3 regions of the Ensifer sp. Root558 genome follow, and region 2 is predicted to be linked to each of the others. Evidence: riboswitches for the same ligand, from Rfam matches in the RefSeq annotation. Region 2 holds a riboswitch; each other region holds the start of a gene.
The links. Region 2 has a riboswitch for cobalamin ahead of nrdH (glutaredoxin-like protein NrdH). Riboswitches for the same ligand answer to the same signal wherever they lie in the genome.

Region 1 (3,269 bases), on a different contig from region 2:
AACGGGCGCCGATGCGGACCGCTACGCCCCGCTCCCGAAGGCGATCGGCCACCCGCCGCCCCGTCTTGCCGGTACCGCCCAAAACCAGTGTGACTTTCTGAGACATCGCTTCCTCCTGAGGTTCCACCAACAAACATGAGCATCTCTCACATTTGCAAATGTGATAAATCCTCGTATTTTAGGAGTCAAGTCAAAATGTGAGCATTACTCATGATTCCAGATGCAAGTCCCGCCACGCTTCCCGCCGACGACGAGCCTGCGCTGCGCCGGACGCCGAGCCAGAAGCGCAGCCGCGAGCGCGTCGAGCAGATCCTTGCCTGCGCGACGGCGCTCATCCAGGAGAAGGGCAGCGACGCCATGCGCATGAGCGAAGTCGCTGAAAAGGCGGGGATCTCGATCGGCTCGCTTTATCAGTACTTCCCCGACAAGGCGGCAATCGTGCGCACGCTGGCCGAGCGCTACAATGCGGTCTGCAACGAGTGCATCGCGGCCGAACTGGCAAAGGTCACGTCGATAGCCGAACTGCGCGACGCCTTCTCGCTGCTGTTCGACATCTACTACGACATGTTCCTCGCCGAGCCGGTCATGCGCGACATCTGGTCGGCGATGCAGGCCGACAAGGCACTGCGCGAGATCGATCTTGCGCAAAGCCGCGCCGGCGGAAAGCTGCTTGCCGATGTCTGGGCCTGCCTTGTGCCGGAGACGCCGCGCGAAGAGATCGACAGCGCCGCCTTCCTGATCATGCATCTCGGCGACTGCACCATGCGACTTGCAGTCTCGGTCGACCGGGCCGAGGGTGACCAGATCGTCGAAGCCTACAAACGCATGACCATCAAGGATTTTGTCGCGGATGGACCGCGCGGCGGCGCGCACTCAATTGACAACTCCATGACACAATCCTAATCATCTGGGATCGATTGGTTCCCGGGACGCGAACGTGTTTCGGGAGTAAACGGGAATGTGACGGATGGACCCAAGCTGGGCATTCAAATCACGGCCGACCCCGCGACTGTAGAGCGACGTCGATCCACCGTTCCGGAGCGATCCGGAAGAAGCCACTGGCAAGACCGCGAGAGGGCGGCCGAGCTGGGAAGGCGAGGCAGATCGAGGGCATCGAGCCCAACGCCGTGAGCCAGGAAACCTGCCACTCGATACGGGCATAGGGCCCAACCGGGAATTTCCCGATGCCATCACGGAGGTTGTCATGGCTACGTCTACCATTTCGAGCACCCCGCTCTCCCTCAGCGATCGTCTGACCGCTGGCGTCATCGCGCTCTTCATCGGCGCATTCCTCGTCTTTGGCGCCGGCCTTGCCAACTCGGCAGTGCTGCACGACACGGCGCACGACACTCGCCACTCCTACGGCTTCCCCTGCCACTGACCGATGCGCCGGAACGTGAACAACGTTCCGCATCGAACAATCTGCGGACCTGAACGCATCCGGCCTGAGCCGGATGGAGGCCTGCGTGCATCCCGGTTTTTCCGGCGCGCGAAGGCCATCCGCAGCATTGGGAAAATGGGAAGGCTCAAGGACCACGCCACAGGGCGTGGCTTTTGTCGTTATCGAGGGATTTCAAGATGATTGTCAGAACGCTTCTGGCCGCGATCGTGGCTGGATTGATTGCCGGTGTCTTCATGACCGGCGCCCAGGAACTGCGCGTCACACCGCTGATCCTGCATGCAGAAGAATTCGAAGGCGAGGCACCGGCCGCCACCGAACAGCCCGCCGCCCAGCCGGGTGCGGCACAGCCGGCCGCAGAAAACCACGACCAGCATTCGTCGCTCAAAGCCGTGTCGCCGTTCGGCGCTTTCCTCGACGCTTTGTCGCCGATCACCCCGGCCTATGCCCATGAGGGCGAGCATGAGGAAGGCGGCATCATGTTCGGCATGAGCCGCTTCTCCGGCACGCTGATGGCGAACCTCGTCACAGGTTCCGGCTTCGGCCTGCTGCTCGCCGGCGTCAGCCTGGTGATCGGCTACCCGATCACGCTCAGGAACGGCGCGCTGTGGGGCGCCTGCGGCTGGCTTGCCGTGCACATGCTGCCGGCGATCGGTCTGCCGCCGGAACTGCCGGGCTTTCCGGCAGCCGAACTCGGCGACCGCCAGACCTGGTGGCTGGTGACCGTGGCGCTCTCCGCCGTCGGCCTCTATCTCGTCGTCCTGCGCGAGGAGATCGTCTCCAAGGTCGCAGGCCTGGTGGCGATCGCAGCACCCCATGTCTACGGCGCGCCGCAGCCGCTCGATATCACCAGCAACGTTCCGGCCGTGCTCGGCGCCGAGTTTGCGGTTGCCGCACTCGCCACCACGCTTGCCTTCTGGATCGTGCTCGGCGTCGTCTCCGGCTTCATCAACGAGCGCTTCGTCAAGGCACAGTGATCACTGATCACAGATCGTCAGCAAAGCGACGGCGGGGTTCAGGTCCCGCCGTTTTGCATGAGATGCGCCGCCAGCCGCGCGCGGCGATCTTCCGGCTCCAGCAGCACGCAGGTGTCGCAGAAACTGCCCCCTTCCGTCTTGAAGTAGAGACAGCAGCCGCAACGGATCCGATACTGGCGCGACAGCTGAGCGCCGCTTGCCGGATCGAGAGCCGCGATCTGCTCGTAGCAGAGCTCCTCTGAGTAGAGCCGCGAACCCGGTCGTTTGACGATCGCCAGCGCCTCGGCCATGCCGCGCGCCTCGTCGCCGATCGCGCGGCCGATTTCCAGGAACGCGCCGGCCAGGGCATCAGCCGCGAGCCGCCATTGCGCCCCGCTCGACAGCCCTGCTCGCGCTTTCAGAACCGCAACGACGGGTGCCAGATGGGCGATGAAGCCCGGTTCGAATGCGCTGACGCCTTCGCCACCCTGGCGCTCCGTCGCCGGCGGATGCAGGCGAAAATGATAGCGCTTGCCCGCGACTTCGACGCCACGGTGAAGCCGCGTCCAATCCTCGAAACGAATGCCGGCCACCTCCGCCTGCAACCCGGCGCCGAGATGGAACGCGCCAAGGACCACGCTCAGCTGGCGGCTATAGAAGGCGATCAGATGCGCCGCCCGGATCCGGTCGGTCATGCCGACCCCGAAGAAATCCTGATAGGCGAGCCCCGCCTCAAGGCCAGCGCTGCCCGCAGCCCAGAAGTCGCCCGGCGCGCTGAAATCACTGGCCGCCGGCCCGAGCGAGACGGCAGCCTCGGGAAACTGGGCACGCAGATGGTCGGCGACGGCCAGCGCCTGCGGCGCAAACGCCGCGGTCTCCGCTGTCGGCCGGTGGTCGTTCAAGCGCATGCCGTC
Region 2 (3,269 bases):
GCGTGCAGGTAGACAGCACCGGCTCCCTGGCGCGCGCCCAGTTGGTTGGCGTAAGAGAAACTGTCTTCGAGCAGCTTCATGACCGGGATGACGCCGGATGACTGGTTCTCGATCTGCTTGATCGGCGCGCCCATCTCGCGGATGTTGGTGAGCGACAGCGCCACGCCGCCACCGCGCTTGGAAAGCTGCAGCGCCGAATTGATGGCGCGGCCGATACTCTCCATGTTGTCCTCGATCCGGAGCAAAAAGCAGGAGACGAGCTCGCCGCGGCTCTTCTTGCCGGCGTTGAGGAAAGTCGGCGTTGCCGGCTGGAAGCGGCCGGAGATGATCTCGTCGACGAGATCGCGGGCAAGCCCTTCGTTGCCGCGCGCCAAGGCCATCGCCACCATGCAGACACGGTCTTCGTAGCGCTCCAGGTAGCGCTTTCCGTCGAAGGTCTTCAGCGTATAGGACGTGTAGTATTTGAACGCCCCGAGGAAGGTCGGAAAGCGGAACTTCTTTGAATAGGCATGATCGTAGAGATCGCGCACGAAGTTGAAGGAATACTGGTCCAGCACTTCCTGCTCGTAATAGCCCTCGGTCACCAGATAATCGAGTTTTTCCCGGAGGTTATGGAAGAACACCGTGTTCTGGTTGACGTGCTGGAGGAAGTACTGTTTCGCCGCCTGCCGGTCCTTGTCGAGCTGGATCCGTCCCTCTTCGTCATAGAGGTTCAGCATTGCGTTCAGCGCATGATAGTCGAGCGCTGCTTCCGTCGCCTTCAAGGGGCGTTCGAGTGTCGTGACGTCCAAAATCGTTCCATCCCGTTTTTGACATTGGCGACGTCCTCGTCGGTCCCGAGCAGCTCGAACCGGTAGAGATAGGGTACCCGGCACTTGGCCGAAATCACGTCGCCGGCGATCCCGTAGGTCGCGCCGAAATTGCTGTTGCCCGCTGCGATCACGCCGCGGATGTGAGAGCGGTTGCCCGCGTCGTTCAAGAAGTGGATGACCTGCTTCGGCACCGCCCCGCGGCCATCGTCGCCGCAATAGGTCGGCACGATCAGCACATAGGGCTCTGCGACCGTAAGTGTGTCCTTACCTTCCCTGAGCGGTATGCGTGCGGCGCGATGGCCGAGCTTTTCGACGAAGCGATGGGTGTTTTCCGAGCGACTGGAAAAATAGACGATCAGGCCCATCGCCCGCGTCCTTCAGGAAAGCGCGCTGATCATGTCCGGGCGGAAACCCGCCCAATGCCGCTCGCCGGCGACGACGACCGGGACCTGCCGATAGCCAAGACCCTGCACCAGCGCGAATGCATCGGAATCCTCGGAGATATCGACGATGCGATAATCGATGCCTTGGCGGTCGAGCGCACGGGTTGTGGCGGTGCATTGGACGCAGGCTGGTTTGCTGTAGACGGTGATCGACATGGGTTCCTCGTAGGGTCTGGCAAATGGGCGCAAAAAGTCGTCGGATCGCGCGAACGCGAACCGTGGTGTTGGCGATTGGACACGAAACATCGCTCCCCGGTCGACTCGACCGGAGTTGACGTCGTCAAGCTGGCCCAAGGTCGGTTACGCAACCGGGCCGGCTCGTTTTGGTGGGGCGCTCAGGAATTCCGCGGATGCGGGTTTTCAAGGCGCGGCCTTTCAATCAGGCGCGCAACAACGCGCACCCGTCCGCAGAAGGTGGATCTGAACTGGAAGAAACTGGCATGACTTCACCCCGAAGATTTCGACGGGCTGCCGGGGAGACGTCGAGACGATCGGGCAGGCTCATCCTGCCACGCACTCAACCCCTCCGGACACCCCGCCCGTGGACGTTTGGTGATCGAGGCAGGTCTCCTGGCTTACGGGTCAAAGCTTCCATCCCGACCTTCCCGAGGCCTCATGCCTCAGTGGTCCAAATCCGGACAGTCGCTCGCCGTCTACAGTTGCGGGGGCAGCTACGGCATAGCCTCAGCGGAAACCCGCCGGCGCACCGTATTCCCGTCTTAGCTCCCAATCCTTGCGAATCGGAAGAACCTCGAACACTAGATATAGTAGTTCATCGCAAATCTACGTCAATAGGTGTGAGGTGCCGGACGGCCCGTGCGGAGGGTCTTTTCTTTTGCAGTGTGGATAACGGAGAGTAAACGGCGCTTTGAACCGGCTCTCCGTCGGGGGCTTCGTCTCGCCGCCGAAACGGCAACAAGCGCCGCAGCGCTCGCAGGGTTTTGGGGAGAAATTTCGATGGAGCCATCACGCGGGCCGGATGCTGCACTAGGCGATCCAGGCCCGTCGCGTCTCGGCACTCGCTCAATCGCAGAGCAGGATGCTGACGTCCTTGTTTTTGCCGGGTTGCGCACGCGGCGAGACTGCCATGGCCCGTGGCTTGCTCGCGCCCTTGCAGCCTGCCGAGGTTTGCGGCACGGATGAGGCCTCTTCCTTGGGCCAGTGCCACGGATCGGCTGTATCGCCGATGCGCGGGCGAATGTGCTCCTGGTCCCGCGTCAAGCCGATATCCCGGAGCTGGAACTCGTTGAAGGTATCGATGGCAACGGAGGGGCTGAGGGTCTTATCGGCCCAGTTCAGAACATAGTAAATCGTTGATCGCATTGCGCTAAGCATTGCTATCCTCACTTCTCTAAAAGGTCGTGTGTTCGCGAAAAAAGTGAGGGTTTTTGCCGTTTCGCGCAAAGCGATTTCTCGCATGCTGGCATAAAGAATGCTTATCTCAGTTCCATGAGCAAGATTCCTCCCATGAGTGCGGTGCGCGCTTTTGAGGCCGCCGCCAGGCACCTGAGTTTCACCCGCGCCGCCGAAGAGCTCAGCATGACGCAGGCGGCCGTCAGCTATCAGATCCGGCTGTTGGAAGATCGCATCGGCGCGCCGCTGTTCGTCCGGCTTCCGCGCGAGGTGCGATTGACTGGCGCCGGGCGGCAGTTGGCGCCGAAGGTGACCGAAGCGATCGATCTCTTAGGGGCAGCCTTCTCGGAGATCGCCGACAAGACCGAGCATCACCTGCACATCTCCGTGCTCCCGACCGTCGTTTCGAGCTGGCTCGGCCAGCGCCTCGCCTCGTTTCAGACCGCGCATCCCAATATCAGCATCAGGGTGCACATGTCGACCGAGCTGGTCGACTTCAAGCGCGACGCCGTCGATCTCGCGGTGCGCAGCGGCGCCGGCGACTGGCCGGGCAACGATGTCTTTCCTTTGTTTCCGCTCGATTACGTGCCTGTCTGCAGGCCCTCCTTCCTGGAGAAGCACCAGCTCAAGGAGCCCGCCGACGTTCTGAGGGTCCGGCGTT
Region 3 (3,269 bases), on a different contig from region 2:
TACCACTCGACGAACTGCATCACGCCACCCTCGTGCTCGGGCGAATAGGGACCGGGCTCATAGGCCGGTGAGCGGATGCCGAAGGCATTTTCCTCGACGATCTGACGGTCCTGGTCGTTGGTCTCGGTCCAGACATGCGTCAGTTCATCTAGATTGTAGTCGACGCCTTCGACCGCATCCTTGTTGACGAGCCACTTCGTCGTCACCTGCGTCAGTTCGGGCCCGAGCGGCAGCACCCGGAAGGTGATGGCGTGGTCGGCGAGCACATGGTTCCAGGTGGTGGGATAGTGGAACATCAAGAGCGTGCCGATCTGGCTCTGGGAGACGTCGGCGGACAGGGCCCGCCTGACGGCGCGGGCGCCCGACATGGTGTAGCTTTCGGCATTGTCGACAAGCGGCATGCGGGCGGCGCGGAACTGACCGGTCGGCGACATCTTAAATTCGCTCGGCAGGCCCTCGGCCTCGCACTTCGCCCAATGTTCGGCGATCACAGGATCATCCTTGGCGCCCTGCACCCCGGTCGCCGTCGGCGCCTCAGGATAGGTGCGGCAGAGTTCCGGATGATTGGCGGCGCAATGGTAGCATTCGCGGTTGTTTTCCCAGACGAGCTTCCAGTTGCCCTTCTCGATGATGGTGCTTTCGAACGCGACCTTGGTTTCGCCGAGCCGATGCGGCGCGAGATACGGCAAGGCCATGTCGCGGAACGCCGTGAAATCCATCGGCTTTTCCGACAGGTTGATGAAGATGTAGCCGCCGACCGTTTCGCAATGGATCGGCTTCAGACTGTGGGCGGCCTTGTCGAAATCCTCTCCCATCTGCCGGGCAAAGAGCAGCGAGCCGTCGAGTTCGTAGGTCCACTGGTGATAGGGACAGACAAGCTTTGCCGACGAGCCTTTCGCCTGCGTGCAGACGCGCGAGCCGCGGTGGCGGCAGGAATTGTGCAGAGCCCGGATGGCGCCCTGGCGGTCGCGGGTGATGACAACGGGGTAGTCGCCGACCTGGACGGTGAAGTAATTGCCGGCCCGCGGGATCTCGCAGTCATGGCCGATAAACAGCCAATCCTTGTACCAGATGTTTTCCAGATCCTGCCTGTAGTAGTCGGGATCGATGTAAAAGGCCCGGTCGAGGCTGTAGCCGTCCTGCCTGCCCTTCAGCTTTCGAAGCATATCGTTTCTGGTGTCCATGTCCTGTCCTCATGCGCCATGTTTCGGAGAGGCAGGACAGGAACCCGCACGGGCGCACGCCCATGCGTTTGAGGCTCCGATCCGGCTGCCCGCCGCAACCCGTTACGGTTATGTCCGTCAAGGCTGGTTTCCGGGCTCAGGAGCCGTCCTTTCGGACCTGCCCGGCGCCTTCCCGGACGAACCGTCCAGTGGCCTTTGCCGAGGCTTTCGCTCCACCACCGTTGCGGGGGCAGCGCCGGGATTTGACCGGCTTCCCAATTCTCCATCTTCCCTTCGAAGACGGCACCTTGAGTAAGGATATGTAATCGCGGAAGTCACCTTGGCAGCTGCCCGATAGCGACATCCAATTCCAGAATGACGACACGGAAAAAACCGCCACAAAAGGCCACCGTCTTAGAATTTTTACATTGCAAACATATAGATAGATCACATCTTGGGCAATTGCCGACTTTTGCGGCGCGGTCGGCGCAGATGCGGGAGGGCTTCGCCCGTTTGCGACATCGCGTCAGATAGAGAACGCTAATGATGCAGCCAGGACGAAATCATTCATTAACCATGAGCCGCTAGCCTAGCCGGCGGACGAGAGAGGTCCTGCAGGCAGGCAGATGGCGCGCTGACGATCATGGCAAAGTTGAGATACTACGACGCGACAGCCGAGAAGCTGCCGACAATCCCGCCGAAGGTGGCGGTTCATACCGAATTCCTGCGTACGGGCCGGATCAACCGCAGGCAATGGTTGCCGAGCGAACGCCGGTATTTGAGCTATGAGGAAGTCGCAGACAGGACGGGCAAGAAGCTCAGCACCGCCGGCGACACGACCCATAAGCGGATCAACGGGTTCCACAACTCGATCCAGTTCCCGAAGATGATCTTCCACCGCACGCTCGTCGGCCGGCCGCATCTCGGCTACTGTCACGTGACGGCGGCGCGTACGCCGGTTACTCCCTCCAAGGACATCACCTGGTCCTTCTACTTCGCCAACTTCTTCTGCAACCTGGGCGACGAGACGCATTTTTTCGAGAGTATCCAGCCCGGCTATTCACGCATGTACTTCGCCGTCGCCATCGAACCGGGCGCCCAAGCCGGGCAAATGGTCATCAACCGCAACTTTCGTGACAACGGGCTGCTGTTTCGCACGGATGATCCCAAGGTCGCGCTGAAAAACGTACTGATGCTTGGCGCCAAGGATGACGCGTTGCGTCGCATCATTCGCAGCCTCTGAGCCGAACCGGTTCCTTCAAAGAAAATCGTTCTGTTTTTCCGGTGCGTCCGTTAAGGAAGCGTCGGAAAGGAAACGGCATGGCTGAGATCATCGACACGGATAGAGAACCGGACCGCGCGATCGCGCGCGCCTGCGCCGTTCTTGGCGAAGGSGAGCCGGTCGCCATTCCGACCGAGACCGTCTACGGCCTTGCCGCCGACGCTACCAATCCCGATGCGATCAGTCGCATCTACGAGATGAAGGGGCGCCCGCGCTTCAATCCGCTGATCTCGCATGTTTCCGACATGGCGATGGCCGAAGCCCATGTGCATTTCGATCCGATTTCGAGGCAGCTGGCCGAAGCCTTCTGGCCCGGCCCGCTGACGCTGATCCTTCGGCAGCGCGCCGACAGCACGGTTCATGCGCTGGCGTCCGCCGGCCTCGACACGCTCGGCATCCGCATGCCCGACGGTTTCTCGCGCCGGGTAATCGCTCACTTCGGGCGACCACTGGCCGCGCCCAGTGCCAATACGTCGGGCAAAATCAGCCCGACCAGTGCGGTCCATGTGGAAGCCGATCTCGGCGACAAACTGAAGCTGATCCTCGACGCCGGCCAGGCCCAAATCGGCCTTGAGTCGACGATCATCAAGGTCGACGGCGACGAGATCCGGTTGCTTCGGCCGGGTGGCCTCGATGCCGCCGAGATCGAACGCCTGCTTGGTCGTCCGGTGACCCGGCCGGAGACGGCGGGAGCGACGATCGAGGCGCCGGGCATGCTCGCCTCGCACTACGCGCCCGGCGCTGCCGTCCGGCTCGATGCCGCCGAGGTGCATGCCGGCGAAGCCTTGATCCGTTTCGGCGGCAATCGGATCGCCGGCGAAGAG

Region 1: it holds a riboswitch for cobalamin, as region 2 does, so the genes downstream of both, ASD63_RS00150 (CbtB-domain containing protein) here and nrdH (glutaredoxin-like protein NrdH) in region 2, are expected to answer to the same signal.
Region 3: it holds a riboswitch for cobalamin, as region 2 does, so the genes downstream of both, ASD63_RS22615 (aromatic ring-hydroxylating dioxygenase subunit alpha) here and nrdH (glutaredoxin-like protein NrdH) in region 2, are expected to answer to the same signal.

What each region holds. Positions count from the first base shown of each region.
Region 1 is NZ_LMGC01000001.1:21,827-25,095, reverse strand. Features, by position in the region: gene ASD63_RS00160 (NAD(P)H-binding protein) at 1-106, opposite strand, end outside; gene ASD63_RS00155 (TetR/AcrR family transcriptional regulator) at 211-903, shown strand; cobalamin riboswitch at 902-1,164, shown strand; gene ASD63_RS00150 (CbtB-domain containing protein) at 1,205-1,381, shown strand; gene ASD63_RS00145 (CbtA family protein) at 1,579-2,376, shown strand; gene ASD63_RS00140 ((2Fe-2S)-binding protein) at 2,415-3,263, opposite strand.
Region 2 is NZ_LMGC01000037.1:47,423-50,691, forward strand. Features, by position in the region: gene nrdE (class 1b ribonucleoside-diphosphate reductase subunit alpha) at 1-791, opposite strand, end outside; gene nrdI (class Ib ribonucleoside-diphosphate reductase assembly flavoprotein NrdI) at 761-1,177, opposite strand; gene nrdH (glutaredoxin-like protein NrdH) at 1,190-1,411, opposite strand; cobalamin riboswitch at 1,798-2,024, opposite strand; gene ASD63_RS31300 (hypothetical protein) at 2,279-2,578, opposite strand; gene ASD63_RS31305 (LysR substrate-binding domain-containing protein) at 2,723-3,269, shown strand, end outside.
Region 3 is NZ_LMGC01000023.1:571,782-575,050, forward strand. Features, by position in the region: gene ASD63_RS22615 (aromatic ring-hydroxylating dioxygenase subunit alpha) at 1-1,184, opposite strand, end outside; cobalamin riboswitch at 1,288-1,489, opposite strand; gene ASD63_RS22620 (DUF6656 family protein) at 1,807-2,406, shown strand; gene ASD63_RS22625 (L-threonylcarbamoyladenylate synthase) at 2,484-3,269, shown strand, end outside.